Pleomorphomonas sp. T1.2MG-36: one gene and its partner. The protein of the gene in region 2 interacts with the protein of the main gene of each other region in a pairwise test. Links are inferred from orthologs where the notes say so. Each region holds a gene or a part of one and is shown on either strand. Other genes may lie near its edges. The genes, in order: ptsN and QQZ18_RS03075.

Evidence for each region.
Region 1: the proteins of QQZ18_RS03075 (region 2) and ptsN interact in binary tests that used the Escherichia coli proteins (3 or more experiments, as listed by UniProt). The link is inferred for Pleomorphomonas sp. T1.2MG-36 from one-to-one orthologs.

Annotation. Positions count from the first base shown.
Region 1 is NZ_CATNLY010000045.1:283,721-298,897, forward strand. The notes cover bases 3,377-6,270. They hold ptsN (PTS IIA-like nitrogen regulatory protein PtsN), read right to left. Parts: upstream 5,109-6,270; coding sequence 4,644-5,108; downstream 3,377-4,643. Other genes in these bases: QQZ18_RS18930 (polyhydroxyalkanoate depolymerase), read right to left, coding at 3,377-3,800; QQZ18_RS18935 (MmcB family DNA repair protein), read right to left, coding at 3,986-4,486; hpf (ribosome hibernation-promoting factor, HPF/YfiA family), read right to left, coding at 5,202-5,807; rpoN (RNA polymerase factor sigma-54), read right to left, coding at 6,154-6,270. Also shown: QQZ18_RS18910 (heparan-alpha-glucosaminide N-acetyltransferase), read right to left, coding at 1-359; QQZ18_RS18915 (hypothetical protein), read left to right, coding at 447-1,478; QQZ18_RS18920 (BQ00720 family protein), read right to left, coding at 1,484-1,759; QQZ18_RS18925 (Hsp20 family protein), read right to left, coding at 1,881-2,309; more of QQZ18_RS18930, read right to left, coding at 2,400-3,376; more of rpoN, read right to left, coding at 6,271-7,671; lptB (LPS export ABC transporter ATP-binding protein), read right to left, coding at 7,774-8,580; lipopolysaccharide transport periplasmic protein LptA, read right to left, coding at 8,580-9,128; LPS export ABC transporter periplasmic protein LptC, read right to left, coding at 9,214-9,954; QQZ18_RS18970 (ribonuclease D), read right to left, coding at 10,178-10,792; QQZ18_RS18975 (FprA family A-type flavoprotein), read right to left, coding at 10,959-12,146; QQZ18_RS18985 (complex I NDUFA9 subunit family protein), read left to right, coding at 12,696-13,676; QQZ18_RS18990 (undecaprenyl-diphosphate phosphatase), read right to left, coding at 13,687-14,496; QQZ18_RS18995 (glutathione S-transferase family protein), read left to right, coding at 14,703-15,177. UniProt on the Escherichia coli protein: Seems to have a role in regulating nitrogen assimilation.
Region 2 is NZ_CATNLY010000001.1:640,392-655,940, forward strand. What follows is about bases 2,727-5,992. They hold QQZ18_RS03075 (sensor histidine kinase), read left to right. Parts: upstream 2,727-3,083; coding sequence 3,084-5,792; downstream 5,793-5,992. Other genes in these bases: kdpC (potassium-transporting ATPase subunit KdpC), read left to right, coding at 2,727-3,033; QQZ18_RS03080 (response regulator), read left to right, coding at 5,789-5,992. Also shown: potassium-transporting ATPase subunit KdpA, read left to right, coding at 1-385; potassium-transporting ATPase subunit KdpB, read left to right, coding at 410-2,452; more of kdpC, read left to right, coding at 2,464-2,726; more of QQZ18_RS03080, read left to right, coding at 5,993-6,481; QQZ18_RS03085 (PTS sugar transporter subunit IIA), read left to right, coding at 6,537-6,989; QQZ18_RS03090 (SDR family oxidoreductase), read right to left, coding at 7,014-7,793; glycogen synthase GlgA, read left to right, coding at 8,195-9,760; QQZ18_RS03100 (hypothetical protein), read right to left, coding at 9,785-9,910; QQZ18_RS03105 (hypothetical protein), read right to left, coding at 10,105-10,263; QQZ18_RS03110 (glucose/quinate/shikimate family membrane-bound PQQ-dependent dehydrogenase), read left to right, coding at 10,389-12,722; katE (catalase), read left to right, coding at 13,036-15,147; QQZ18_RS03120 (cysteine hydrolase family protein), read left to right, coding at 15,157-15,549. UniProt on the Escherichia coli protein: Member of the two-component regulatory system KdpD/KdpE involved in the regulation of the kdp operon. KdpD may function as a membrane-associated protein kinase that phosphorylates KdpE in response to environmental signals.

The DNA of each region.
Region 1 (15,177 bases), on a different replicon or contig from region 2:
ATGCCGAAGAAGACCCAGGCATCGGGAAAAACGATGTAGGTCCCGATCGATACGATCGCGGCGGCGAGCAGGAGGCGGAGGAGACGGGTGCCGTAGCGGACCGGATCGAATCCGCGTCGCTCGGAAAGGCGAAAGGAAATGCCGGACAGCAGCAAGAAACTGCCGGCGATCGCGGCGGCGTAGCCGCGCCACAGCGGATCGCTGGCGACGCCCCAGCTGACCAGCCGGACGTTGGCGAGATCCCAGGAAAAATGATAGGAGGCCATGGCGAGGAGCAGAACGCCGCGTAGGGCGTCGATCAGCGGCAGGCGCCGCGAACGGTCGCCTCCGGCGTCTCTCTGAGGTAACGAATCAGCCATGTTCCGTCTCTCCAACATCGACCAAGGGTGTGCGGCAGCGGCGCGGCCATGGCAACCGGCGGCTTTCCGAAAATGACAGCTTCCTTGATGGATGCAGGCAGGGACGATCTTGCCCACAGGTTCCGCCTGGGGGGCGATACGCTGGTCGTCGTCTTCAGCCAGGTACGGGTTCCAGCCGGAAAGTTCGGTCTCGAACGTCTGTTCGCAGGGACGAGCCACAGCCTCCTGCTTCTCAACCAGCCGGCGAACGACTGGTATCGGAGCTGCGGCGCGGACATTGATCGGTTGATCGGCGAGGCGGCCATGGCCGCGAAGGCCGGGCGCGTCATTCTCTACGGAAGTTCGATGGGCGCCTTTGGTGCCGCGGCGGCGGCGTCCAGACACCTGGACGCCGAGCTCTATGCCTTTGCGCCGGATTTCCGGATCGGCGAGCCGGGCAGCCAGTCGGCTGCGGCCGGCCTCGCTTCGCAGGCAGAGGAGGCCGATCTCGGCCACCTGCTCACCCCCTCCCGCCGAGGCTCGGCGCGGGTGATCGTCCCGCTCTATGACCCATACGACGCCGGTGTCGGTGCTCGTCTCGCCGCTCTGTCGTTGCCGGACGACGTGACGCTGGTGCCGCTCCGTTCAAGTCACGAAGTTCACGACCACCTCTATAGCCTGAACATCATACGCAAGGTCACCGCGACCTTCCGTCGCGACATCGCCGTCGAAGCGGCCGCGCGCGGTTTGCTCGTTCGTTCTGTCGACTGGCTGGCCCACGCGCGGTTCGCCGCCGCCCGAGTCGCCTTCGACGCCGGAGCCGCGCTTGTTCCGGATGCACTGATGGGGCTTTTGCCGGAGATCAATCCAGGCCTTGCGTTGCTCGCCGCCGAGGCGGCGGAACGAGGAGGCGACATTGGCCGGGCGGAAGCCTTGCTTGCCGGGCTCGACGCGGCCATCGCTGCCGATGCCATCCTGTCGAGCCTTGTCAAACGCTACCTCAAGGAGGTGCCGCGCCGGCGCATCCGGCTTCTGAGAGACGCTGGCGATATTGTTGCGTCACGTCGCATCGCAGCCGAGGCCGCAAAGCGTTTCCCGACGGACGAGGGATTTTCCGCCCTTGTCGATGGCTTGGACTGAACCGCTCAGTGCACCATCATCGGTGTCAGGTCCGCTTCGTTGGCGTTGGCGATGGCGGCCTCGCGGCTGTCCGTCAACATGATGGGCTGGCCGTCCGCCGAATGCAGCGCCCACAGCTTCATGCCGGGCCGGAGATCGAGGTAGCCCGGATGAGCGGCGATCACGTCATCGGAGGAGACGCGGCGAAGATAGGCGACACTGCCACCGCCGAGTTGCCGGAAGGCGGCATCGGGCATGATCTTCCGATCGTCGGCGGGAGTGGTCTTGGTGAAAGAAGCCATCGCATTACTCCTTTCCCCCCGCGCCGACCGTGACCGGACAGGGGGAGGACACCGTGCACCCGCGAAGGGCGCCGTGTCTGAATAGCAGTCTAGGAGGAAAAGGTGACCGGCGCGTTTATCGTCAGTCCTCGGCGTTGATCTCGATTCGCCGAATGACGCGCTCGAGTGGCGGGCGGACGAGATCGATGGACAACAGCCCGTTTCGGAGATCGGCACCGAGGATCTCTATGCCTTCGGCAAGCACGAAGGTGCGCTGGAATTGCCGCGCTGCGATACCCCGGTGGAGATAGAGGCGCGATTTGTCGTCCGCCTGTCGCCCGCGAATGACCAGTTGGTTTTCCTCGACCGAAACGTCGAGTTGCTCGCGCGTGAAGCCGGCGACCGCCAGCGTGATGCGCAACACGTCGCCTTCGGGACCGTCGCGTTCGATACGTTCGATGTTGTACGGAGGATAACCGTCGTTCGCGGCCTTCGACACGCGGTCGAGCGCACGCTCGATCTCATCGAAGCCCAGAAGAAACGGGCTCGAGAAGCCTGCCAATCTCGTCATCTTTCAAAGTCCTCGCAAGGAAGCGACCTTGACCGAGCCCCTGAGGCACCCGGTGATCAGCGCTCTATATGGCCTTGCCGTCCCTGACGTTCAAGACCGTCCGCCGTCATCGAGGCGGAAGCGTGCCTCGCGGCCGAGCTGGGCGGCGAGCGGATGGGCAACCGTCCCGAGCCGCCTGTCGAGGTCGTTCGCCGCGGCGTCGTCGAGCCGGGCGAGCTGATGGACGAAGTAGACGCCCTCTCGGTTGAGCCGGGCAGCGAGCGCGGGCGTAAGTCCGGACAGTGTCAGAAGATCCTCGACCTTGCCGAGGTGCGGTCGCGCAGGTGGGCTGGCATGGCTGGCTATGAAATCGGCCACGCGCGGGAAAACCGATGCGCGCCATCGAGCTCCACTGAAGAGGGCAAAGCGGCCGGCCCCACCTTCGGTATGGCGGCATCCATCCTGCGGCGCGCTGGTCATCCGGTGGGCCGCATGGGTCTGGCCACCGCCGCCGAAGGCGTCGCACTCCGCTTCCACCGTCATCAAGGGCGTCGTGGCAAGGAGGGGCGAGGCGTTTGACCGGAATGCCCTGCCGAGATCCGGCGCAAATGGCCGGTCGATCAGCACCGCCTCGATCCACTGCAGAACGAGTTCGGCGGGGACGTCCATGACCGCCAGGAACTCCTCGAAGAAGCCGCGATGGCCGTCGGCACCGTCGCCGTCGCCTCGGACAAGCTCCAGGAACAGTTCCTTGTGGTCGACCGAGGATCGATCGAGGCTGCGCGTCAGGAAACCAGTGAGAGCAAAAAAACCAGGAAACACTTCACGGTAGGCGCCTTCGAAGGGCGGCGGAACCGGCGCGATCGCGGCCCGCATGAACCAGTCCAGCCCGCGCGCGGTCGCCTCGGCGGCAAGTCCGGCAGGATCTGTGTGGCAGTCGACGGGGCCGCCGATCAGCGTCAATGACGCCAGGGGGCGATTGCGCTTTCCCAGCAGGGTCGCGGCCGCGATGCCGATGACGCCCGCTTCCGTGACCGCGACAACATGCACGGGGGTGCCGATCTGCGAGACCATCTCGATGACGGCCTCCGCCGCCTCGCCGAACCCGAAGGCGCCTGATGAGAGCGGCACGCGTCGGGCATCCTCCCAGCCGGCGACGTGCACCGCATGGCCGGGCAGAAAGGCCGCCACCGTGTCGCGGACCAGAGTCGGGCAGTGTCCGGCATACGGGGGCAGTACCAGCACGCCAGGAGCGGCAATGTCGGGGTCCGGGGCCAGCCGATCGAAGGAGATGAGCTTCCAGAAGGGGGTCGTCCGCGCTACCCGCTCGACGATGGGGCTGCGCACTCCGGAAATGAAGGCGGTACCGAGATTGAACGTTGGCAGGCAGTAACGGCGCGCAACGCGGGCATATAGGTTTGCCGACAGGCCGGAAGCCTCCGGTGGCCGGCGATGGGCTGGCAGCGGCGGTCTGGTCGCCTCGGGCCCGAAATAGCTGTGATAATACGGCACGCCGTCCTCCAGGCGATTGTGACCGCCCCTTCCAAGTGTCCTCGCCGCCTCGTTGTCGGTAAAGAAAAGGATAGCGCTCGCGTCCGTCGCGGCAAGCGGCCGCACCCCCGCTCTTAGTCGCGAAGAGGCTGCCAAGGAGGCCTTTCCGGCATAGACTTCAGTCTGTCCGCCCTTCGAGTGAGCCCTCAGAAGGCGCCCATGTCGGGGAGTTGCGGATCGATCAGTTGCTGGATGCGCCGCGCCGCCACCTGGGCGAAGCGCAGGGTCATGGCCCGCCGCGTCGCGCCGGCGAGCCGGTGGCTGGGTGCTTCCCGAAGGATCGCTCCACCGTAACCATCGGCGACGATCAGGCCCGCATCCTCTGGAAATATATCGGCGGGCACACCGGCGTGGGTGGCAAAGAACAGTTGGTCGCAGTGAAGCCGATAGTCCGGCCATTTGCGATCGGCGCGGAAATCCTCCACCGACGATTTGATCTCGACGATGAAGATGTCGCCATTGCCGCCGAGGGCAGCCACGTCGGCCCGCCGTCCCGATGCGAGCGGCAGCTCGTAGAGAACCGAAAACCCGTGCCCCGCCAACAGCCGCCCAACCCCGCGCTGCACGAGGCGAGCGGCTTCCGATTGCCGGCCATCGTTGACGAAGCTTTCGATCGGGGAAGAAAACGCGGCAGTCGGCACGGGCATCATCAGGTCTCCGCCGACATTGTTCATGATTTGTTTCTGAAAATCAACCGGCACGAACGCATCGATCGCGTCATGCGAAGTGCTCCCGAGGCCACCGCTGAAAAGGGGCCTCGGTCGCATTGAAAATGGTCGGTGGGATCGATTCCGTGGCGCGGCCTCAGGCGGCGTCGGAACGGACGTTTTCGGTGAGAAGCGTATACATTGCCGCGGCATCGTCGGCGGCGCGAAGCTTCGCGGCCGTTTCATCGTCGCGCAGGACGCGGGCTATGCGGGCCAATGCCTTCAGGTGATCGGCACCGGCGCTTTCCGGCGCAAGCAGCAGGAACACCACGTCGACCGGCTCGCCGTCGAGTGAATCGAAATCGATCGGCCTGTCGAGGAGCGCGAAGACGCCCACCAGCCGTTCAAGACCGGCCAGCTTGCCGTGAGGGATGGCAACGCCGTGCCCCACGCCGGTCGAGCCAAGCTTCTCGCGCTGCATCAGTGTCTCGAAGATGTCGCGCTCGTCTCGCCCGGTGAGAGCGGCAGCCTTGGCGGCCATCTCCTGAAGCGCCTGCTTCTTGTTGGCGGTCTTGAGCCGCGGCAGGATTGCGTCGATCACAAGGAGGTCGCTCAGATCCATCGTCTTGTTCCAAGTTTGTCGGAGGGCCGGGTTACCCCGGCCCTCGCCTTCATATAGGTCCGAACCGAGAAAGGACAGATGGGATGAGCCCCGTCAGCCGGCGATTTCGTTCAGCGCGGGATCCACCCAGCCGATGTTTCCGTCGTTGCGGCGGTAGACGACGTTGACGCCGCCGTTGCCGGCATTGCGGAAGATCACCAGCGGCGCGCCGGTGAAATCGAGTTCGCTGACTGCCGACCCGACGCTCATGGTGCGGATTTTCTGAGTGGTTTCCGCCACGACCGTCGGCGCGAAGTCCTCGCCGAGTTCCTCGTCGTCGAATGCGGCGAACACCGTGGCCTGGGCATCGAGGTCGCCCCAGGACCGCCCGCCCGGCGTCTGATCGCCGGCCGCCGACTCGCCGCCCTTGAAGTTCTTCAGCTTGCGCTTGTGGCGCCGCATCCGCTTGCCGATTCGCTCCACTGCCTTCTCGGCCGCCGGATAGACCTCGAAATCCTCGCCTCGCGATTGCAGCGTCGTGCCGGAGGCGAGCTGGATCGAGCAGTCGACAATGTAGGCCTTACCCTCCTTTTGCACCACGACATGGCCCGTAAACGGCTCGTCGTAATATTTGCCGAGCTCCTCGGCGGTGCGTGTGGTGATGTGCTCGCGAAGCGCCTGGCCGATGTCGACGTTCTTTCCGGTAATGCGAAGCGGCATCAGAGTCCTCGTTTCTCGCGCCTTTATGAACCGACCTGTCGCTGGAGATATTTTGTCCAGCACCTGGGTCTCCGGCCTCCCGCGCTTGGCGGATCGTGGCCGGCGCCGACGAGCGGGGGCGCGGCTTTCCGTCTCGTCGGTGGGTGGTGTTGCCGCTTTCCCCCTCTGCTCCGCAGCCATCGGCTGGGGCGGGCGCCGATCGGGGGTGGAAGCGGAAAAGCCGAAGAGCCTCCCTGAGTTGGCGTTGCCGGGCGACGCGCCCGCATATCTCAGATGTGGCGTCGGCCGGAGGCGATATCAATCAGCCTTCCGGATGACCTCCGATTTCCGAAAGGTTACCGCGATTCTACGCCCCGGCAAGCTGCTTCAGGCGCCGGCGCTGCACGGAGGAGGGAATGCGTAACGCTTCCCGATACTTGGCGACCGTGCGGCGGGCGATGTCGATGCCGTCGTCGCGCAGCATCTTGACGAGCGTGTCGTCGGAAAGCACGTCGTCGGCGGTTTCGGCGTCGATCAATTGCCGGATGCGATGGCGCACGGCTTCGGCAGAGTGGGCGTCCCCCCCCTCGGAAGAGGCGATCGAGGAGGTGAAGAAGTATTTGAGTTCGAAGATGCCCCGCGTCGTCGCCATGTATTTGTTCGAGGTGACGCGCGACACGGTCGATTCGTGCATGCCGATCGCATCGGCGATCATCCTGAGGTTGAGCGGCCTCAGGTGGGCGACGCCATGGGTCAGGAAACCATCCTGCTGGCGGACGATCTCGGTCGACACCTTCAGGATGGTCTTGGCACGCTGGTCCAGGCTCTTCGTCAGCCAGTTGGCCGACTGAAAACACTCGCCGAGATAGGTCTTCTCCTCCTCGCGGACCGTTTTCGACACCTCGGCATAATAGGTCTGGTTGACCAGAACCTTCGGAAGCGTGTCCGTGTTGAGCTCCACCGTCCAGCCGCCGTCGGATGCCGGTTGCACCATCACGTCGGGCACCACCGTCTGCACCTGCGTTGATCCGAAGGCATGGCCCGGCTTGGGGTCGAGTGCCAGGATTTCCTTGATCATGTCGCCAAGGTCGTCGTCGTCCACTCCGCAAAGGCGCCGGAGCGCGGCGAGATCGCGCCGGGCAAGCAGGTCGAGATGGGCGACGAGCGTCTGCATCGCCGGATCGAGGCGATCCTTTTCGGCAAGCTGCAACGCCAGGCATTCGGCGAGATTGCGGGCGCAGATGCCGGTCGGCTCGAAGGTGTGGAGCACGGCAACCACCTTCTCGACGTCGGAAAGCGAAGCGCCCAGCCGTTCGGCGGTCGCGGCAAGATCGGCCCTAAGGTAACCGGCCTCGTCCACCTGGTCGATAAGGTCGTGACCGATGAGCCGCAACGCCGGATCCGTGATCGCAACGGCCAATTGCTCTGCAAGGTGGTCGCCCAGGCCGATTTCGCCGGCGACGAAGCTTTCGAGACTGTAGTCCTCGCCCGTACCGCCACGCCCGACCGACGACCAGTCGCCACCGGCAAGCGCGCCGACGTCGAGAGGCTGGCGCTCGGGTTGCCCGGTATCGTCGGGGTAGACATTGCCGATATCGGTGTCGAGGACGTTGGCGACCCGCTCGGAGCTCGGAGCCCCCTCGGTCTCGAACCAGTCTGGCGCGTCGGCCTGCGCCGGCACGTCGGCGTCGGCCGGTTCGACGGCTGGCGCTTCCCCTTCGCCATCGTCGGCCCGTTCGAGGAGTGGATTGCGCTCGAGTTCCTGCTCGATATAGGTGACGAGGTCCATATTGGACAGTTGAAGCAGCTTGATGGCTTGCATCAGCTGCGGCGTCATCACCAGCGACTGGCTTTGTCTGAGTTCGAGCCGCGCCGACAGCGCCATCGAGCAACCCCCTCCATCCCGCGCCGAAGCGGAAGCCATGAAATCAACGAGGCGGCCGAAGGTGGTCCGCTTCTTGCTTCATAACCTAGCCAGGAGGCGGCTTCAAAGGGTAAATTGCTCGCCGAGGTAAACGCGACGTGCATCCGCGTCGGCAATGATGTCGTCGGGCGTGCCCTCCACCAGCAGCATGCCGGAATGCAGGATGTAGGCCCGGTCGATGAGGCCGAGCGTCTCGCGCACGTTGTGGTCGGTGATCAGGACGCCGATGCCGCGTCCGGTCAGATGGCGGACCAAGGCCTGGATATCCCCGACCGCGATCGGGTCGACGCCGGCGAACGGTTCGTCGAGCAGCATGAAGATCGGCCGGCTGGCCAGCGCCCGCGCAATTTCGGCGCGCCGCCGCTCGCCGCCGGAGAGGGCAATCGCCGGCTGGCGACGCAAGTGGGCAAGATGAAACTCGTCGAGCAGGGCATCGAGCTCCGCCTCGCGGGCGTCGCGGTTCGGTTCGACCAGTTCGAGCACGGCGCGGATGTTGTTCTCAACCGTGAGGCCCCGGAAGATGGAGGCTTCCTGTGGCAGGTAGCCGATGCCGAGCCGGGCGCGGCGGAACATCGGATAGCCGGTGATGTCATGGCCATCGAGGAAGATGCTGCCGCCATTGGCGGGGATCAACCCGGTGATCATGTAGAACAGCGTGGTCTTGCCGGCGCCGTTGGGACCGAGCAGGCCGACGGCCTCGCCGCGCCGAACCTGCATGGAAACGCCGCGCACCACCGGCCGCTGGCCGAAGGTCTTGACGAGGTTGAAGACGGCAAGGTCTGAGGTATCTGCCGCCTCGGGAGGCGGCGGGCTCTCGGGTTGTGCGAAGCGCTTCAGCAAGGCTCTGGTATCCGGCGGAAAAGGGGGCATCAGCCCTTGGCGTCGAGCGATTTCGGAGCGATCAGCATCTGGACCCGGCCGCCCAGCATCTTGGCCTGGCTGGTGTTGATGTCGATCAGCAGTTTCGACCCGCGGATGACATTGTCGCCCTGGGTCAACACGACATTGCCGGTGAGCACGATCGTATTGGCGGCGGTGTCGAACGTCGCGGCGTCGCCGCTTGCCGTCTGGTTGGCCGAGGTCACCAGCACGCTGCCCGTCGCCTCGAGGCGGCTGACCTGCTGCGGGCCTTCACCGGAGGGCGAGCCCTGGTAGAACACCATGAGGCGGTCGGTCTTCAGGACGGTCGCCCCCTGTCGGACGATGACATGGCCGATGAATACCGCCGTCTTGTCCTGGTCGTGCACCTCGAGCTGTTCCGATTCGAACTGGATCGGCTGGTCCGAGGACATTCCAAGACCCTGATAGGCATTGGGCGGCAGCTTTCCCGTCTTTTCGGCGGCAAAGGCCGGGGTGAGTGCGAGGGCGACCAGCAGGCCGGCGGCGGTGGCCCGGCTAAGGAGGCTGGTGCGGGGCATGCGAGTCATCTTCGGTTGCCTTCTGCCTCGTCGAGGCGGCTAGAACGTTTGGGCCCGGTTAAAATGCTCCGAGCCATCATGATTGTCAGGGAGCGGCTTCCGGTACGCTTCCGGTAGCCGGCTCGGTCCGCCCGGGAGGTATTTTGTCGATGCTACCCGGACGGACGGACGGATCGACGGTCATGCGAACGCCTCCGGAAAAGGTCACGGTCCCCGCTTTCTTCTCGACGCCCATCTTCTCGGCGTTGATTTCGCCGAGGCGGGAGGAGAACGCTACCGGACTGTCGGAGGTCAGCGATCCGGTGGACAGATTGATCTCGGCACGCTCCAATGCGCCGCCCGAACCGTCGGAGTTGCTCAGTCGGATGTTTTCCTTGAGCACCACGGTCTGCGCGGTGGAATCGTAGACGCCGCTGTCGGCAAGCAGGCGCGCGCGGCTGCCGTCGGCTTGCGTCACGCTCGCTTCGATGCCCTTGAGGCGGATGATCCGGGTGTCACTCAGGTCCTGTACGGCGCTCTCGGCGCTTACCGCGTAGGTCCGCCCCTTGCCGTCGCTGCCCGACAGATGCGGCGCATCCATGGCCAGTCCGTCGGTGGTGATCTTCAGGTCGCCGATGCTGAGACTGATGGAAATGCGGGTGATCACCGTGGCGCCGATCACGATCACGCAGAGCAGCGCGCCGATCGCCGGCAGCATGAGGCGCAGACGACGGACGCGCCGGCTCTCCCGAGCCGCCTTGGCAAACAACAGCCCCCGTTCGGCGGATCCGTCAAACGGTTCCATGCCGCCGCCATCGAATGCGCGGGTTGCTGCGATGCCACTCATCCTTCGTTCCCGTTGTCGACGGAACCTCTGCTCTTGGGGGCCGTCACGGATCGTCCCGCCGGACGGCTGGTCGATCTCCACCCGGCGGACTTTAGGCACAAAAGATAAACCAAGGCTTGCTGTGCCGCGAGTGGGTCGCGATCACATTCAAGCAATCGCTGAAAAGCGACTGCGTCGTCCGTCAGGCATCTTGCCGGACTTCGCCTACGAGCCGAGCCTGGGCTCAACTATGGGCGAAAATATCCTCTTCACCCCAGCCGGCAAGATCGAGATCGGCGCGGGTCGGCAGGAAGCGGAAGCACGCCTCCGCCATCTCCATGCGCCCCTCACGTTCGAGCATGGCAAGAAGCCGCTCGCGCAGGGCGTGAAGGTTGAGCACGTCCGAGGCCGCATATTCGAGCTGCGCCTGGCTGAGCACCGTGGCACCCCAGTCGGACGACTGCTGCGCCTTGGAAATGTCGATGCCCAGGAGTTCCTTGGTCACATCCTTCAGGCCATGGCGGTCGGTGTAGGTGCGGGTGAGGCGCGACGCGATCTTGGTGCAGAACAGCGGCGTCACGGTGATGCCGAAGGTCCGCTTCAGGACGGCAATGTCGAAGCGGGCAAAGTGAAACACCTTGATGCGCCGGGGATCGGTGAGCAGCCGGACGAGATTGGGGGCCGCGGTCTGTCCCTTGGCGATCTGGACGACGTCGGCCGATCCGTTGCCGGGCGACAGCTGCACGACGCAGAGCCGGTCGCGATGCGGATTGAGGCCGAGGGTCTCGGTATCGATGGCGACGACGTCGCCGTAGGCGTCGAGATCGGGAAGATCGCCGGTGTGGAGGCGAATGGTCATGGCTGGACTCTGCAAGCTGGCGGCTCTCTCCGGAAAGCCGCCCGGCCTATCGGAGAGAGCGGATAGGCGAAAGGCGGCCACGGCCAAGCCGAGGGAAACGTTCCGCTGTATATGCGGACGCCCTGCGGCCCAGCGCAAGGAAATTATGCCGCCTTTGCCATCCGGTTCAGGCCGCTGCCGCTTCCGCGGCGCGAAGGCCGGCGATATCGTCGGCGAGCCGGGCGATCTCCCCGAGCGCTTCTTCGCGCGGCAGGCCCTTCGTCATGACCGGTTCCAGGATCTCGGCCTTGAGGCGCGGCAGCAAGGCGATCACCTGGTCGGGCAGGTTGCCTTCCCAGCCGAAGGAACCCATCACCGCCACCTTGCGCGTCTTCGGCGACAGCGCGTTGATCAGGATGGCCGCCGCGGCAAGGCTAGGATGCGGACCGGACAGCACCGTCGGCGAGGCGAAGACGATGGTCGAGGCATCGACGATGCTCATGGCCAATGCGCCGCTGTCGAGGTCGACGACGTTGACCGGCTGCGCGGCGATGCCGCGTTCGGTGAGCCTGTCGACGAGAACGGCAACCATCTTTGCCGTGCTCTCGTACATCGAAACGTAGGGAATGACGACCAGCGGCCTGACCTCGTCCGACGTCCAGCCGCGATAGAGATCGAAGATGAAGGACGGCCGGTCGTGCACCGGACCGTGGCTTGGCGCGACGAACAGGGGCGCGAGCGCCTCCACCTTGCCGAGTGCCTCGGCCGAGAAGGCGCGGTATGGCATCATGATCTCGGCATAGTAGCGCTTGGCCGAGATGGCGACCTGCGCCTCGTCGCGGGCGAACAGTTCGGTGGTGGCGAGATGGGCGCCGAGGAAGTCGCAGGTGAAGGCGATTCGATCCTCGACGGCAAAGGTGACCATCGTGTCCGGCCAATGCACCCAAGGCGTAAGATGGAAGGACAGCGTCTTGCCGCCGAGGTCGAGAGTGTCGCCGTCCCGTACGGTCACGAAGGCGTCCCGGTCGACCGGCAGCGTGTCGAGGATGAAGCGCTTGCACTTGGCGTTCGTCACCACTTTCGCGTCCGGGAACATCGCGAGCAGCGCGGGAATCGAGCCGGAATGGTCCTGTTCGGCGTGATTGGCGATGATGTAGTCGAGCTTCTCGACGCCTGCCGCTTTCAGCGCGGCGAGCAGTTCCTCGGCCTTCGGCGGATACACCGTATCGATCAGCGCGGTCTTGTCCCGTCCCCGGACCAGATAGGAATTGTATGTCGTTCCTTCGGGCAGCGGCACCAGTTCGTCGAACAGCTTTCGGTCCCAATCGATGGCACGAAGCGAATGGATGTCGTCGGTGATGCGCTGGGCAATCATGGGGTATCGTTCCTCGAATTAGGCTCTCGTCGCGGCCGAATGCCGCGTCGGCGCTTGTCGTTGTTGGCAGGCAAGGGATTATGCGCGCTGCCAAATTTCAGCAAGCGTGGAACGGTTCTAAAACGATGTGGCGCAAGGCTGACCCGCGTGGAGCGCGGGCATGAAAAAACCCGCCGTGAGGCAGGTTGTTTCGCATTCAGAAGAATGAGGCCAACTTCTCGTCGATCTGGGTGATCGACGATGGTGCCCAGGAAAGGACTCGAACCTTCACGCCTCGCGGCACACGGACCTGAACCGTGCGCGTCTACCAATTCCGCCACCTGGGCACAGGGGTCGTCGGCTGGCGGGGTGAATACGGGGTCGGCGCGGTGTTGTCAACCGCCATTTCGATCCCTATCGACGAATTGGCGCCGGCTACGGAATGCTACGCGGTGTGGTCTGTACAGCGGGCGGCTTCCTGCCTTAATAAGTTGGTTTTACTGGAGCGCCGGACTTCACGCGCCGGCGACCGGGATCGTTCGTTGCAAACTTTCGCAGGAAGGGATCGCCATGCCCGTCGTTCGGGAAGAAAAGCCGATCGTCACCGTCTTCGGGGCTTCCGGTTTCCTCGGTCGCCACGTCGTGCGTGCACTGGCCAAGCGCGGCTGGCGCATTCGTGCGGCTTGTCGACGGCCCGATCTGGCGGCATACCTGCAGCCTCTCGGTGGCCTCGGCCAGATCATGCCGATGCAAGCCAACCTGCGCTACCGTGCCTCGGTCGATCGGGCGGTCAGCGGTTCCGACGCCGTCGTCAACCTCGTCGGCATTCTCGCGCCCGCCGGCCGGCAGACTTATGCCGCAGTGCAAGCCTTCGGCGCCCGCGCCGTGGCCGAGGCCGCTGCCGCCGCCGGCATTTCTCGCCTCGTTCACGTGTCGGCCATCGGTGCCGATGCCGCGTCCGGCTCCGCCTACGCTCGCACCAAGGCGGCTGGTGAGGCGGCGGTGTTCGACGTTATCCCCGATGCCGTGGTGATGCGACCGTCGGTCATTTTCGGACCCGAAGACCAGTTCATCAACCGATTCGGCGAACTGTCCATGATGAGCCCGGTGCTGCCGCTGATCGGTGGCGGCCTGACGCGCTTGCAGCCGGTGTTCGTCGGCGACGTTGCCGAGGCGATCGCCCGCGCCGTCGATGGCGAGATCGCGGGCGGCCGCATCTACGAACTGGGTGGCCCTGAGGTGCTCACCTTCCGCGCCATTCTCGAGCGCTTGCTCGCCGAGACGGGCCGTCGGCGGCGCCTGTTGACGATTCCCTTCGGCTTGGCCTCGCTTCTCGCTCGGCTGACCGCCTGGATGCCCGGAGCTCCGCTGACACCCGACCAGGTCGAGCTTCTGAAGGCCGGAAGCGTGGTGTCGGCCCCCGCTGCGGGCGAGGGCCGTACGCTCGAAGCCTTCGGCATCCCGCCGACGTCGCTCGGCGCCATGCTGCCGGAGTATGCCGTCCGCTTCCGCCCGCATGGCCAATACGACCGGGACAACGCCACGGCCTGAAGCCGGCGGGTCAGTGAACCCAGCCGGTCAGGATCATGGCGAACAGGAGTCCGCCGAACAGCACGCGGTAAACGGCGAAGGCCGTGAAGCGGTTGGTCTGGATGTAGCCCAGCAGCCACTTGACCGAGACGAAGGCGGTGATCGCCGAGGCGATGAAGGCGATGGCGAGCGCCAGCCAATCCTCATTGGCGGTCGCGGCGCCATCTTTCAGCGTAGAGACGATCTCGAAGGCGCTCGCCGCGTACATGGTGGGAATGCCGACAAGGAAGGCGAACTCGGTCGCCGCCGCCCTGTTTCCCGCACCGAGCAGCATGGCCGCGAAGATGGTCGAAGCCGATCGCGACGTGCCGGGGAAGACGCCCGCCACCACTTGCGCCACGCCGACCACCACCGCGATCGTCCAGCTGATATGGCGGCTTTCCGGCCTCTTGGCCGCATAGTGTTCCGCGAGAATCATCCAGAAGCCGCCGATCACCAGCGCCCAGGCGATCGGCACCACGGTTTCGGGCAACTTGAAGCCAAGCTTCTTGGCGAGAAGGCCGAGCACAGAGGTGACCAGAAAGGCGACGATCAGCTTGCCGAGGTAAAGCCGCGTCTCCCGGTCGCGCCATCCCGTCAGGAAGCCCACAAGCCGCTGCCAGTAGATGACCGTCACCGCCAGGATGGCACCGGCCTGGATGACGATGTTGAACATGTCCGAACGAGCGCCCAGCCATTGCTCGGCGATGATCAGATGGCCGGTGCTGGAAATCGGCAGGAACTCGGTGATACCTTCAATGATGCCGAGGATGAGCGCTTGAAAGAGGCCCGTAAGATCCATGTCGCGAAACTTTCGGTCAAAATGGGTGGATCGAATGCGATAGGTCGGTAACCGCTTGTTCATACATGTCGTCGGTTCTATAGGCCAGTCTCGCGGGGCTCGCCACCATTCCGATCCGGAGCGGCGCGGAGCCTTGCGAGATACTCCAGGCGAATTGTTTCCACCCTTCTGTCTGACACCGGCGCGGCCGGCGATCCGGGGCCTCGATGCTCAAGCTCTATCATCACCCCTTCTCCACCACCTCCCGCTTCGTGCGGCTGATGCTTGCCGAGCACGATGCGAAGGTGGACCTCATCGTCGAGAAAAGCTGGGAACGGCGGCCGGAATTCCTCGAGCTCAATCCGGCCGGAAATGTGCCGGTCCTGGTCGAGAACGACGGTCCGCCGATCATCGGCGCCGGTCCGATCATGGAGTATGTCGACGAGACGCGCGGATACGCGCTTGGTGATCGTCGCCTGATGCCCAACCACCCCGAGGCGCGTGCCGAAATGCGCCGCCTCGTCGACTGGTTCCTGCACAAGACGCACGACGAGGCGGTGCAGTATTTCCAGCATGAAAAGATCCTGAAGCTGGAGCTGCCACGGGAACTGGGCGGTGGGTCGCCCGACAACCAGGTGCTGAGGGTTGCCCGCGTCAACATCAAGCATCATCTTCACTACGTCGGCTGGCTGGCCGGCTCGC
Region 2 (15,549 bases):
GCTGCCGACCGGCGTCGGGTCCATCGCCAACGCGGGACCGCACGGGTTCTCGGAAATCCTCTACGCCTACACCTCGGCGGCGGCCAACAACGGCTCGGCCTTCGGCGGCCTTTCCGGCAACACGCCCTGGTACAACGTCACCCTCGGCATCGCCATGCTGATGGGGCGCTTCCTGGTGATCGTTCCGGCGCTGGCGATTGCCGGCTCCATCGCCGCCAAGAAGACCGTTCCCGCATCGGCCGGCACCTTCCCCACCGACGGCGTGCTGTTCGTCGGTCTGCTCACCGGCGTCATCGTCATCGTCGGCGGCCTCACCTTCTTCCCGGCACTGGCGCTCGGTCCAGTGGTCGAACACCTGGCGATCACCGCCGGTGAGACCTTCTGAGCGTCGGACGGACAGGAGTTATTCATGAGCAAGACCAAATCCGCGAGCCTTCTCGACACTCGCATCCTGCTTCCGGCCATCGGCGGCGCCTTTCGCAAGCTCGACCCGCGCAGCCTGATCCGCAACCCGGTGATGTTCGTCGTCGCCACCGTTTCGGCGCTCACCACCGTGCTTCTCGTCAAGGACGCCATCACCGGCAGTGGCGAACTCGGCTTTTCCTTCCAGATCGTGATCTGGCTGTGGTTCACGCTGCTGTTCGCCAACTTCGCCGAAGCGGTGGCGGAGGGGCGCGGCAAGGCGCAGGCCGACGCCCTTCGCCGCACTCGAACCGAAACCCAGGCTAAGCTGCTGACCGGCGCCGACAATGCCTATCGGACGGTTCCCGGCCACAGCCTCAAGGTCGGCGACGTCGTGCTGGTCGAGGCGGGCGACATCATTCCTTCCGACGGCGAGGTGATCGAGGGCGTTGCCTCGGTCAACGAGGCGGCGATCACCGGCGAGTCGGCCCCGGTGATCCGGGAGTCGGGCGGCGACCGCTCGGCGGTGACCGGCGGCACCGAAGTGCTGTCCGACTGGATCCGCGTGCGCATCACGGCCGCGGCCGGCTCCACCTTCATCGACCGCATGATCGGACTGGTGGAAGGCGCCGAGCGCCAGAAGACGCCCAACGAAATCGCGCTCAACATCCTCCTGGCCGGCATGACGCTGATCTTCGTTCTGGCCACGGTGACGATCCCGAGTTTTGCCACCTATGCCGGCGGCTCCATCCCGGTCGTCGTGCTGGTCGCCCTGTTCGTCACGCTGATTCCCACGACCATCGGCGCGCTGCTCTCGGCTATCGGTATCGCCGGCATGGACCGCCTCGTCCGCTTCAACGTGCTGGCCATGTCCGGCCGCGCGGTCGAGGCGGCCGGCGACGTCGATACCCTGCTGCTCGACAAGACCGGCACCATCACGCTCGGCAATCGTCAGGCCACGGCCTTCCATCCGGTGGAAGGCGTCACCGCACAGGAGCTGGCCGACGCGGCGCAGCTCGCATCCCTGGCCGACGAAACGCCCGAGGGCCGGTCGATCGTCGTGCTCGCCAAGGAGACGTACGGCCTCAGGGGACGGGAGATGAAGAGCCTGCACGCCACTTTCGTGCCATTCACCGCCCAGACCCGGATGAGCGGCGTCGACCACGACGGCCTCAGCATCCGCAAGGGCGCCGTGGACGCCATCCTTGCCCAGGCCGATCCGGCGGCGCCAGTGACGTTGCGCGAGGTGCGGTCGCTCGCCGACGGTATCGCCAGGACCGGCGGCACGCCGTTGGCGGTGATGAGGAACGGCCGCCTTCTCGGCGTCGTCGAGCTCAAGGACGTCGTCAAGGGCGGCATTCGCGAGCGCTTCGCCGAACTGCGCCGCATGGGCATCCGCACGGTGATGATCACAGGCGACAACCCGATGACCGCCGCCGCCATCGCCGCCGAAGCCGGCGTCGACGACTTCCTCGCCCAGGCGACGCCGGAGGACAAGCTGAACCTCATCCGTGCCGAGCAGGCCAAGGGCAAGCTGGTGGCCATGTGCGGCGACGGCACCAACGACGCGCCAGCGCTGGCCCAGTCGGATGTCGGCGTCGCCATGAACACCGGCACCGTCGCCGCCCGCGAGGCCGGCAACATGGTGGACCTCGACAGCGACCCGACGAAGCTGATCGAGATCGTCGAGATCGGCAAGCAGCTGCTGATGACGCGCGGCGCACTCACCACCTTCTCGATCGCCAACGACGTCGCCAAGTACTTCGCCATCATCCCGGCGATGTTCCTGGCCTTCTACCCGCAGCTCGGCGCGCTCAACATCATGGGCCTCGCCACGCCGCAAAGCGCCATCCTGTCGGCGATCATCTTCAACGCCCTGATCATCGTGGCCTTGATCCCGCTGGCGCTGAAAGGCGTTCGCTACCGGCCGGTCGGCGCCGGCGCTCTGCTCACCCGCAACCTCCTGATCTACGGCCTCGGCGGCATCATCGTGCCCTTCGTCGGCATCAAGGCTATCGATCTCGCCGTCACCGCTCTCGGCCTCGTTTGAAGGATACATCCATGCTGAACCATCTGAGGCCCGCGGCCGTCACCCTCCTCGCCATGGCGGCTCTGACCGGGCTCGCCTATCCGCTGGCCATGACCGGCATTGCCGGCGCCGTGTTCCCCCATCAGGCCGCCGGCAGCCTGATCGAGCGGACCGGCGTCGTCATCGGCTCGGAACTGATCGGGCAGACCTTCTCGGGCGAAGCCTATTTCCACGGCCGTCCCTCCGCCGCCGGCAGCGGATATGACGCGTCGAGTTCGAGCGGCTCCAACCTCGGCCCGGCCAATCCGAAGCTGATCGATCGCATCCGCGCCGACGCAGAGAAGCTGAAAAGCGAGAATCCCGGCGTGCCGGTGCCGATCGATCTCGTCACCACATCCGGCAGCGGCCTCGACCCGCAGATCTCGCCCGAAGCGGCCTATTTCCAGATACCGCGCGTCGCCAAGGCACGCGGTCTCGACCCGGCCGCACTCAAGCGGCTTGTCGATGCCGGGATCGGCGGGCGGGAACTGGGTTTCATGGGCGAACCCACCGTCAACGTGTTGAAACTCAACCTCGCTCTCGACGGCCTGTCGAAGAAGTGATCGAATCCTGTCGGAGCCGCCCGGCGGCTCCGACCCCCTACGAGGACGACATGTCGCTTCAGTATGCCAGGAACGCCGACGACAGGCCCTCGCCCGACGCGCTTCTCGAAAGCGCCGAGCGGGAGGCCCGTGGCCGCCTCAAGATCTTCCTTGGCGCCGCGCCAGGAGTCGGCAAGACCTACGAGATGCTATTGGCCGGACGGGCCCGCCGGGCCGACGGAGCCGACGTGGTCCTCGGCATCGTCGAAACCCATGGACGGCCGGAGACCGAAGCGTTGCTCGACGGCTTCGAGATCGTCCCCCGCCTCAGGCTCGGCTACCGGGGCCGAGAGCTCGACGAGATGGATCTCGACGCCATCATCGCTCGCCGCCCCCAGCTCGTGCTGGTCGACGAACTCGCCCACAGCAACGTCGAGGGCAGCCGGCATCCGAAGCGTTACCTCGACGTCGAGGAACTGCTCGACCGTGGCATCGACGTCTACACCACCCTCAACATCCAGCATGTCGAAAGCCTCAACGACGTCGTCGCCCGCATCACCCGCATTCGCGTGCGCGAGACCGTCCCGGATTCGATCATCGATCGGGCCGACGACATCGAGATCATCGACCTGACGCCGGACGATCTCATCAAGCGGCTCCACGAGGGCAAGGTCTACCTGCCGAAGACCGCCGCCCGCGCCACGGCCAACTATTTCTCGCCCGGCAATCTCACCGCCCTGCGCGAGCTGGCGTTGAGGCGCACGGCCCAGCGCGTCGACGATCAGCTCGTCAGCCATATGCAGGCCCATGCCATCGCCGGACCGTGGGAGGCCGGCGACAGGGTTCTGGTTTGCGTCGACGAGCAACCCCGCTCCGCCGCTCTGGTGCGTTACGCGCGCCGGCAGGCCGATCGCCTCAGGGCGCCGTGGGCGGCCATCCACGTGGAAACCGCCCGTTCGGTGGTGCTGGCGGAAGCCGACAAGGGGAGACTGGCCGATCACCTGCGCCTCGCCGAACAGCTCGGCGGCGAAGCGGTGACCATTCCCGGTCAGGACATCGCCCGTGACATCATCCGCCACGCCAAGGCCAACAACTTCACCCATGTCGTCGTCGGCACGCCGAACAAGGAACGGTGGCGGGAGCTGTTCGAGGGGTCGGTTTCGCACGACCTGATCCGCCGCGCCGGCGACATCAGCATCCACGTCATTTCAGGCGCCGATCGTACAGCCGGACAAGCGAAGGGCATCCGCACCGCGCCGCCCGCCCAAACCGTCCGGATCAAGCCTTATCTCGTCTCGACCCTCTACGTCGCCGGTGCGCTTGCCGTCAGCGGCGCCCTCAACAGCTTCCTCGATGTCCGCAATCTCGGCCTCGTCTTCCTCATGGCGGTGCTGGCCTCGGCCATCACATCGGGCCTGTGGCCGGCTCTCTATGCCTGTTTTGCCAGCGCTCTCGCCTTCAACTTCTTCTTCCTCGAGCCCCGCCATACCCTGACCATCAGCGACCCGGAAAGCGTGGTCGCGCTGGTGATCTTCCTCATCGTAGCCGTGACGGCCAGCAACCTCGCCGCGCGACTGCACCGGCAGGCCGCAGCAGCCCGACAGCGGGCGCGGATGACCGAGAACCTCTATCAGTTCTCGCGCAAACTGGCCGGCACCGGCACGCTGGACGACGTGCTCTGGGCCACCGCCTACCAGATCGCCGCCATGTTGCGGCTGCGCGTGGTCGTGCTGATGCCCGATGGCGATACGCTCGCGGTCAAGGTCGGCTATCCGCCTGATGACACGCTGGTCGATGCCGACATCGCCGCCGCCCGCTGGGCCTGGGAACACGAGCAGCCGGCCGGACGCGGCGCCTACACGCTGCCCGGCGCCAAGCGGCTCTACATGCCGCTGCGAACGGGCCGGACGCCGATCGGCGTCATTGGCCTCGACAACGACAAGCCCGGCCCATTGCTGACGCCCGAGGAACAGCGGCTGTTCGACGCGCTCGCCGATCAGGCCGCCGTCGCCATCGAGCGCATTCAGCTCGTCGCCGACGTCGAGCGCGCCCGACTGGCCGCAGAGGCCGACCGGCTGCGGACGGCGCTGCTGTCGTCGATCTCTCACGACCTCAAGACGCCCCTGGCCGGCATTCTCGGGGCCGCCGGCACCCTCAAGGATTACGATGCTTCGCTGCCCGACGCCGACCGGGCCGAGCTCGTTTCGACCATCATCGAGGAATCGGAACGCCTGCACCGCTTCATCGGCAACCTGCTCGACATGACGCGGCTGGAATCCGGCGCCATGCAGCCGAACGCCTCGCTGCATTTCCCGGGCGACATCGTCGGCAGCGCACTGCGCCGGGCCGGTCGGCTCCTTGCTCGCCACACGGTCGAAGTCGCGCTGCCGCCCGACCTGCCGATGCTCAAGATCGACGCCGTGCTGTTCGAGCAGGTCGTCTTCAACTTGCTCGACAATGCCGCCAAATACGCGCCGCCGGCCACCACCATCGCCATCCAGGGATGGCAGGACGGCAACCACGTCATGCTGCGCCTCGTCGATGAAGGCCCCGGCATTCCACCGGAGGATCTCGAACGCATCTTCGACAGCTTCTACCGCGTGCGCAAGACAGACCACGTCCCGGCCGGCACCGGCCTCGGCCTTGCCATCTGCCGCGGCTTCGTCGAGGCGATGGGCGGAACCATCTCGGCAACGAATCGCGCCGACCGCTCAGGGGCGATCTTCACCATCCGCCTTCCCATTCCCCCGCAAACCGAACCCGTGAAAGAGCCATCATGACAGCGCCGGCGATCAAGATACTGGTCGTGGATGACGAGGCCCCCATCCGTCGTCTTCTGCGCGTCGGGCTGACCACGGAGGGTTATGTCGTTCGCGAGGCCGCCGATGCCGCCGCCGCCGTGGCGAGCCTTGCCGAGGAGAAGCCGGACGTCATCATTCTCGACCTTGGCCTGCCCGATGTGCAGGGGCACGACCTTCTCACCGGCTGGCGGGCATCCGGCCTGGAACTCCCCGTCATCATCCTGTCGAGCCGGACCGACGAAACAGGCATCGTCCAGGCACTCGAAGCGGGCGCCGACGATTACGTCACCAAGCCCTTCGGGGTTGCCGAACTGGCGGCGCGTATCCGCGTCGCCTTGCGCCATCGACTGCAACAGCAGGGCGAGCGGCCGATCTTTCAGGCCGGCGACCTGTCCGTCGATCTCGTCAAGCGCATCGTCAAGATGGGAGGGCGGGACGTGGCCCTTTCGCCCAAGGAGTACGACATCCTCCGCCTGATGGTGCAGCATGCCGGCAAGGTGCTGACCCACCAGCATATTCTTCGGCAGGTCTGGGGCGGATCTGCGGACGTTCAATACCTCCGCGTCTACGTGCGCCAGCTTCGCCAGAAGATCGAGCTGAGCCCCGATCAACCCCAGTACATCCTCACCGAGACCGGGGTCGGATACCGCCTCCGCGCCGCCGACTGAGATTGCCAAACCATCCGCGCTTGCGCCGCCCCTTGACGCTTAATGTGAGAAGACCATGGAACTCGCCGATATGATCGACCCCCAGGATGTGCTCGTCGACCATCGGGCCGCCTCCAAGGCGGAACTCCTGCGTGACCTGGCGCACCTCGCGGCCGGACGAACCGGCATCGACGAGACCGTCATTCTGGACCTGTTGACCGGCCGCGAGCGCCTGGGCTCCACGGGCATAGGCAACGGCATCGCCATTCCCCATGCCAATGTGCCCGAACTCAGCGCCCCTTTCACGTTGCTGGTCCGCCTGAGACAGCCCATCGACTTCGAGGCGATCGACGAGGCGCCGGTCGACATCGTCTTCCTGACGCTGTCCCCCGCGCATAGGGGGGCGTCGCATCTCGGTCTGCTCGCCTGCATCGCGAGAAATGCCCGATCGGCCACCTGGCTGGACGCCGTAAGGCTGGCCCGATCTCCAGCCTCCCTTCATGGGCTTCTCTCGGGCACGGGCGCCTGACGGGTGACGCGCACCCGGCTCGCGTCAGCGCAACAGCCCCTGCCCGCCATCGATCCAGACCGGCGTGCCGGTGATGTGCGAGGACGCGTCACTCACCAGGAAGGTGATGAGATGCGCGACGTCTTCCGCCCGCCCCGGCCTGCCGCCGGTAAGCGGAACCTGCCCTTCCGGCCACACCACGGGGATGGCCGTTTCCTCCTCGGCGCGCTTCGTCGTGCTGTCGTCGATATTGGTTTCGATCGCACCGGGGCAGACGGCATTGACGCGGATGCGGTGACGCCCGAGTTCCAGGGCCAGTTGCTGCACCATGGCCAACTGGGCGGCCTTGGTGGCCGCGTAGGCGGTCGCACCGGGAGAGGTGAACGTGCGCGTGCCGTTGATGGAAGAGACGACGACGATGGAGCCGCCACCGCCATTCTTGAGATGAGGCACGGCGAAGCGCAAGGTCAGGTAGGTGCCGCGCAGGTTGACGGCGATCGTCTGGTCCCACTCGTCAGCTTTGATATCCTCGATCGGTGCCCAGGTCCCATTGATGCTGGCGTTGGCGACGACGGCATCCAGGCGACCGAAGCGCTCGACGAGACGGGAGACCGCCGCGCTCATCTGGTCCTCGATGGAGATGTCGGCATCCAGCCGTTCCACCTCGGCGCCGGACCTGCGAAGTAGCTCCGCCACCTCCTCCAGCTCCGATGGCGTACGCCCCAGCAGGCCGACGGCAAATCCGTTCCGGGCCAGTTCGATGGCGGACGCCCGTCCGATGCCCGATCCCGCACCCGTAATCAGAGCAACTTTCTTGTTCGACATGTCATTCTCCTGAACCGACCTTGTGATCCACTCGTACCTCTAGGTTGCAGGCACCCACCGTCCCGGTCGTTCCGACAAGGCCTTCGCCACGGTGGTTGCCGTCTTCCAGTAGAGGACTCAATGCGCTATGATGGTGGCCGGCCCGATTTCCTTTTGGTTGTATCGCGCCCGGCCGTTGCCGTTTTCCGAGTCCCCAAGATCTGTCCGGCTTGTTCTGATTTCCCGGCATGTTTCGACTCGCCAGCCTGAGCGTGCGTGCGTTCGACCGATCGAACCGTTGCGTCAGACGATTGTTCCCTTGTGGCCGCTTTCTCCCGTTTCGGGGGGAACTAATGCATGACGGTTTGGTTCCAAAGACATCTGAGGCGTCCGGCCGCCATCCGGCACAAGAGGTGACGCAAGTGACCCGAAAGTTCGCAATCGCCCCCGCCGACAACGGTGAACAGGTGTCGGACAGGACAATCCCTGACGAACTTCCGGAGGCCCATCTGATCAGGCGCTACGAGCCGCTTGCCGTCCTGGCCGTGGCCTCGGAAGCCTTTCCGGTCGTCAAGACGGGCGGTCTCGCCGACGTCATCGGTTCGCTGCCGAAGGCATTGCTGTCACAAGGCATTGCCACCAGGACCCTCATTCCGGCCTACCCGATGGCGCTCGCCAACTGCGACGACCGCGAGGTCGTGGGGCACATGTCGGTGCTCGGCGAGGAGGTCACCCTGTGGGCCAGCCACTGCCACGAGCTGGAGCTGCTGCTGGTCGACTGCCCCGCGCTGTTCGACCGCCGCGGAGGCCCCTATCTCGACGATCAGGGCCGGAACTATCCCGACAACTGGCGCCGCTTCGCGCTCTTGTCGGCCGTCGGGGCGAGAATTGCCGCGGAAGGCGTGGACGACTGGCGCCCCGACCTCGTTCATCTTCACGATTGGCAGGCCGGGCTCACGGCCGCCTACATGCGGGCGGCGGGCGTTGACGTTCCCAGGGTCGTCACCATTCACAATCTGGCCTTCCAGGGCCAGTTCCCGGCAAGCGTGTTCCCGTCGCTCGGCCTGCCCGACCATTTCTTCCATGTCGACGGGCTCGAGTATTATGGCGACATCAGCTTCCTGAAGGCCGGCATCCGGCTCAGTGACGCGGTGACCACCGTGTCGCCGACCTACGCCCGCGAAATCCTGACCGAAGAGCAGGGAATGGGGATGTCCGGCGTGTTGCAAAGCCGGCGGTCGGTGCTCTCCGGCATCGTCAACGGGATCGACGAAGACGTCTGGAACCCGCTCACCGACCCGTACATTAGCGAGAACTACGATCTTCATTCCATCGAGCGCCGCCGCGCCAACCGCGAGGCAGTCGAACAGACCTTTGGCCTGATACCGGGGGACGGCGCGATCCTCAGCGTCATCAGCCGGCTGACCTGGCAGAAGGGAATCGATCTTCTGGCACCCGTGGTGCAGGGCATCGTCGACCGGGGTGCACGTCTCATCGTCATCGGCGAGGGCGATCCCGACATCGTCTGCGGGCTTGCCGAACAGGCGCGGAAGCACTCCGGTCGCGTGGTCGTGCACGTCGGTTTCAGCGAGGAATCGGCCCACCTGCTTCATGCCGGAAGCGACATCGTCGTCCAGCCATCCCGCTTCGAACCCTGCGGACTGACGCAGCTCTATGCCTTGAGGTATGGCGCCATTCCGGTCGTCGCGCGCACAGGGGGGCTGGCGGAAACGGTGATCGACGCCAACGAAGCGGCAACGGCGGCCGGTGCGGCGACGGGTTTCCAGTTCCACCCCGGCTCGGTCGAGGACCTCTACCAGGCCATCGACCGCGCGCTGACCGCCTACGACAGTTCCGACACCTGGTCCCGACTGCAGACGCAAGCCATGAGGACCAGCTTCGGTTGGGCGCGCAGCGCCGAGCGCTACGCCTGTCTCTACCGACGTCTCGTTCGCGATCATGGCGCGCCAACGCTGGACCATAAGTGACGGCGCGCTTCAACTCGAAACAACTCAGATCATCGGTCCTGCCGCCAATTCATCATTGTAGCCGTCTCCAGGACGTGCCTTGTCGCGGAACAGCCTGCCGGCATGGGCAATATAGGTCTGGATGAAGGGAATGAGCACCGGCGCGCGCAACGGGGGATCCGGATTTTCGAGTATCAGGCGCGCTCCCTCCCTTGCCGAGGATCCGCCCGACCCGTTGTTCGCCGAAAGCGGCCCGAAGCGCGAGCGCCTGTTCACCCACCGCTTTGGGGCGCATGTCCGAGGCCACCCCACGCCATCGAACAAGGCTCCAAGAGGTTGGCTCTCCCTGGATATCGGGGCGGCACCTACTGCTGGACCGCGTGCGGCGGAAACTCCTTCTGATCCTCGCCGCGACCGAGATTTCCACCAAGGCGGATCGCCGCGAAGACCACGATGACGAGAAGCAGCAGCCCCAGGACGAGCATCAGCGGATTGGCGCGCATCTTCGGATCCTTATGCTGCATTGGTTCTCTCGCCCAACCCGGCACCAGCCAACTAGTTCCCCGTCGTCGGCTGAAAGTGGCGTTTTGGGGAACCAATCTCCGTCTGAGCGCTTCAGTAGTTGACGATTCAACAGGGACGGCGCGCGATGGTCATTTTAAGCGTTCTTCTGGTGGGCCTGTTCGGTCTGCTTCTCCTGGGCGGCGGCATCTATCTCGTCGTCCTCGGCGGAAGCGCCTACTACTTTCTCGCCGGCGGCGGCATGCTGATCACCGCCCTGCTTCTCTATCGACGCAGCGCCCATGCCCTCACCGTCTATGCCGCCGTTCTGTTCGGCACGTTGGTCTGGGCTCTCTGGGAAGTTGGCTTCGACTGGTGGCAACTCGGTCCGCGCGGTGGCCTTCCGGTGCTCATCGGCCTCTGGCTGCTGTTGCCGTTCGTGCGGTCGCGGCTCAATCGAGCCCCGATATCTCCCACCTTTCGCAGACCGCCCGCGTTGGCTCTGGCGGTGGCGTGCATCCTGTCGGCCGGCGTTGCCGGCTGGTCGATGTTCGTCGATCCCCATGATCTCGACGGCCGGTTGCCGGAGAAGCAGAACCAGTCGGCCGCCGATCAGCGCGGCGTACCCGACGGCGATTGGTGGCAATATGGCCGGACACCACTCGGGCAGCGCTATTCGCCGCTCGCGCAGATCAAGGTGGACAACGTCGGCGACCTCAAGGAAGCCTGGCGTTATCAGACCGGCGACGTGAAACGGCCGGAGGACGTGGGCGAGACGACCTATCAGGTGACGCCCCTCAAGGTCGGCGACACCCTCTATCTCTGCACGCCGCACAACTGGGCGATCGCGCTCGACGCGGCGACCGGCAAGGAAAAGTGGAAGTACGATCCGCAGGCCGGGCTCAATCCCAACCGTCAGCACCAGACCTGCCGAGGCGTTTCCTACTATCGCGACGCCGCCGCGACGACCGGTGCGGCCTGCGCCGAGCGCGTCTATCTTCCGACCTCCGACGCGCGCCTGATCGCACTGGACGCCCGCACGGGCAGCGTTTGCACCAGCTTTGCCGACCAGGGCGCGTTGCACCTTGAAACCGGCATGCAGCACACCCCGGAGGGCTATTACTATTCCACCTCGCCACCGGTCATCGCCGGGCGAAAAATCATCATCGGCGGCGCCGTCAACGACAACTATTCGACGGAGGAACAGTCGGGCGTCATCCGCGCCTTCGACGTCGATACCGGCACCCTGATCTGGAACTGGGATTCCGGCAACCCCGCCGACACCACGCCGCTACCTCCTGGGCAGACTTACACGACCAACTCGCCGAACAGTTGGTCCGTATTCAGCGTCGACGAGGCGCTCGGGCTCGTCTACGTGCCTCTCGGCAACCAGGTGCCCGACCAGCTCGGCATGGGCCGCAGCGACAACGTCGAGAAATACTCCTCGTCGATCGTCGCCCTGGATGTGGAGACCGGACGCGATCGCTGGGTACGCCAGACCGTCCACCACGACCTCTGGGACATGGACGTGCCGGCGCAGCCGGTTCTCCTCGATCTGACCAGACCCGACGGGACCACCGTTCCCGCGCTCGTCGGCCCCACCAAGCAGGGCGACGTCTACGTGCTCGACCGCCGCACCGGCGAGCCGATCCTGCCGGTCACCGAGGTACCGGCTCCCGGCGGCGCGATTGCCGAGGACTTCACGGCGCCGACCCAGCCGATCTCGGCGCTGTCCTTCGAGCCTCCTCCGCTTCAGGAGAAGGACATGTGGGGCGTGACCATGTTCGACCAGCTGGCCTGTCGCGTCCGCTTCCACCAGCTCAACTACGAGGGGCGATACACCCCACCGTCGTTGAACGGAACGCTGGTCTACCCCGGCAACTTCGGCGTCTTCAACTGGGGCAGCGTCGCCGTCGATCCCGAGCGACAGGTGATGTTCGGCATGCCCACCTATCTCGCCTTCACCTCGCGCCTCGTACCGAGAGCGGACATTCCGCCCCCGGGCGAGAACGAGAAAGGCAGCGAACAGGGCCTCAACCGAAACGATGGCGCGCCTTACGGCGTGGTGATGGGACCCTTCCTGGGGCCGCTCGGCATTCCCTGCCAGGCTCCGCCGTGGGGCTATGTGGCCGGCGCCGACCTCAACACCGGAAAGATCGCCTACAGGCACCGCAACGGCACGGTCTACGACATGACCGCCCTGCCCCTGCCGATCAAGCTGGGCGTGCCCGGCATCGGCGGCCCGATCGTCACCAAGGGTGGCGTCGCCTTCCTGGCCGCGGCGGTCGACAACTATTTGAGGGCCTACGACCTCACGACCGGCAGAGAGCTTTGGAAGGCTCGCCTGCCGGCCGGCGGACAGGCGACGCCGATGACCTACGCCCTCGCTGACGGCCGCCAGATGGTGTTGATCGTCGCCGGCGGGCATGGATCGATCGGGACCAAGGCCGGCGATTACGTGATCGCCTATGCCCTGCCGTGACATGGAGCGGCGCGGAGCCAACTCCCCGCTTCGCGCTCCACCAGCGCGGCCAATGCGATCTTCCGCCGGGCAAACCCGTCCCACGGGAACAAAGGGCGGTATCCGAGGTTCCTTCGCCCCATCGCGACACTCTCAGGAGCAAGGCATGAAGGCGCTGAGCCTGGCATGGCAAGGGCAACATCCGCTGTAAGCGCCTCGCCGACCCGAGCATCGAAGACGACCACGACAAGCAGGACGGCTGCGTCAAGGTGGTCATGAAACCCGAGCTTTGAAGCAAGTCGCAATCCTCTACAGATCCGAAGGAGCCACAAGCATGGCCAAGCAAACGCAAGACCGCACAGCCCCGGCAGCAACGATCCACGACCAGACGCTGTTGCGGGGCAACGGCGGCGAGCTGCATCAGACGCAGTCCGGCGATGCCCCCACCTTGACGACCGCCCAGGGCGCGCCGGTGGCGGACGACCAGAACACCCTGAAGGTGGGCGCACGCGGTCCATCCCTCATCGAAGACTTCCATTTCCGCGAGAAAATCTTTCATTTCGACCACGAGCGCATTCCCGAGCGCGTCGTCCATGCGCGCGGTTACGGCGCGCACGGCTATTTCGAAACCTACGAGTCGCTGGCCGAGTTCACTCGCGCCGACATCTTCCAGCGGGCCGGCGAGAAGACGCCGGCATTCGTCCGTTTCTCGACCGTTGCCGGCTCCAAGGGATCGTTCGATCTCGCGCGCGACGTGCGCGGCTTTGCCGTCAAGCTCTACACCAAGGAGGGCAACTGGGACCTCGTCGGCAACAACATCCCCGTGTTCTTCATCCAGGACGCCATCAAGTTCCCCGACGTCATCCACTCGGTGAAACCGGAGCCCGACCGGGCCTTCCCCCAGGCGCAATCGGCGCATGACAACTTCTGGGACTTCATTTCGCTGACGCCGGAGTCGATGCACATGATCATGTGGATCATGTCCGACCGGGCCATTCCTCGCTCCTTCCGCTTCATGGAAGGCTTCGGCGTCCACACCTTCCGCTTCCTCGACGCCCGCGACGAGTCCACCTTCGTCAAGTTCATCTGGAAGCCCAAGCTCGGCTTGCAGTCGGTGATGTGGAACGAGGCGGTGAAGATCAACGGCGCCGACCCCGACTTTCACCGCCGCGATCTCTGGAACGCCATACAGGCGGGCAACTTCCCGGAGTGGGAGCTGTGCGTTCAGCTGTTCGACCAGGAGTTCGCCGACAAGTTCGACTTCGACGTGCTCGATCCCACCAAGCTCATCCCGGAGGAAATCCTGCCGCCGCGGCCGGTCGGCCGCCTTGTGCTCGACCGGATGCCGGACAACTTCTTCTTCGAGACCGAGCAGGTGGCGTTCATGACGCAGAACGTACCGCCCGGCATCGACTTCTCCAACGATCCGCTGCTGCAGGGCCGGAACTTCTCCTATCTCGATACGCAGCTGAAGCGCCTCGGTAGTCCCAACTTCACCCACCTTCCCATCAACGCGCCCAAGTGCCCGTTCGCCCACTTCCAGCAGGACGGACATATGGCGATGCGCAATCCGGTGGGGCGCGCCAACTACCAGCCGAACTCGTGGGGCGAAGGACCGCGCGAAGATCCCGCGCGCGGCACGCGGTCCTTCCGCGAGCCGATCGACGGAACAAAGGCAAGGTTGCGGCCGGAGAGCTTTGCCGACCACTACAGTCAGGCGCGGCAGTTCTTCAACAGCCAGACGACGGTCGAACAGAAGCACATCGCCATGGCGCTCACCTTCGAGCTCAGCCGATGCGAGAACCCGGTCATTCGCGAGCGCATGGTCGCGCACCTGCTCAACATCGACGAGGCACTCGGCGCCACCGTGGCCGACAAGCTCGGCATCGAAAAGCTGCCGAAGCCGGCCGACGCAGCCGTGCCGCCACGCGACGATCTGCCGGCCTCCCCCGCCCTCAGCATCATCGAGAACGGTCCCGACAGCTTTGTCGGCCGCAAGGTTGGCGTGCTGGTCTCCAACGGCTGCGACGGCAAGCTTCTCAAGGCGTTGCAGAGCGCCATCGAAAAGGAAGGGGCGATGGTCGAGCTGATCGCGCCCAAGGTCGGCGGCGTCGTGACAGCTGACGGCAGCCACCTGCCGGCGCAGTACATGATCGACGGCGGACCGTCGGTGCTGTTCGACGCCGTCGCGCTCGTCCTCTCGGCCGAAGGTGCCCAGATGTTGGCCAAGGAATCGACCGCCCGCGACTTCGTGGCCGACGCGTTCGCCCACTGCAAGTTCATCGCCTTCACCGCCGAAGCCGCTCCCCTGTTCGAGAAAGCCGGCGTTGCGCCGGATGCCGATGAAGGGCTTATCCCGCTTGAGGGCGCTGCGTCGGTGTCCACCTTCCTTGCGAGCTGTCGCAAGCTCCGATTGTGGGCTCGCGAAGCGGCCGTGAAGCTCTAGGACCTGCAAATGGCCGGACAGGGTCTGATCCATGGTCCGTTGGGAGCAGGTGCGCTGCACGTCTGCGTCGACATGCAGCGCATCTTCGGACCCGGCTATCCCTGGGCGATGCCGTGGATGGAGCGGGTGACGCCGGCGATCGAGCGGTTGTGCGACCGGCACGCCGAACGCACGCTGTTCACCCGCTTCATTCCGGCGGCAAGGCCAGGGGAAGGACGCGGCACCTGGAGGCGCTACTACCAGCGCTGGGCCGATATAACGCTCGAAAATCTGGAGGCCGACGCCGTGCGACTGGTTCCGGCCCTGGAGCGGTTCGCTCCGCCGGCCAGGATACTGGACAAGCACGTCTATTCGCCCTGGACCGAAGGAGGGCTCGATGCGCTTCTGTCCGGTTCCGATATC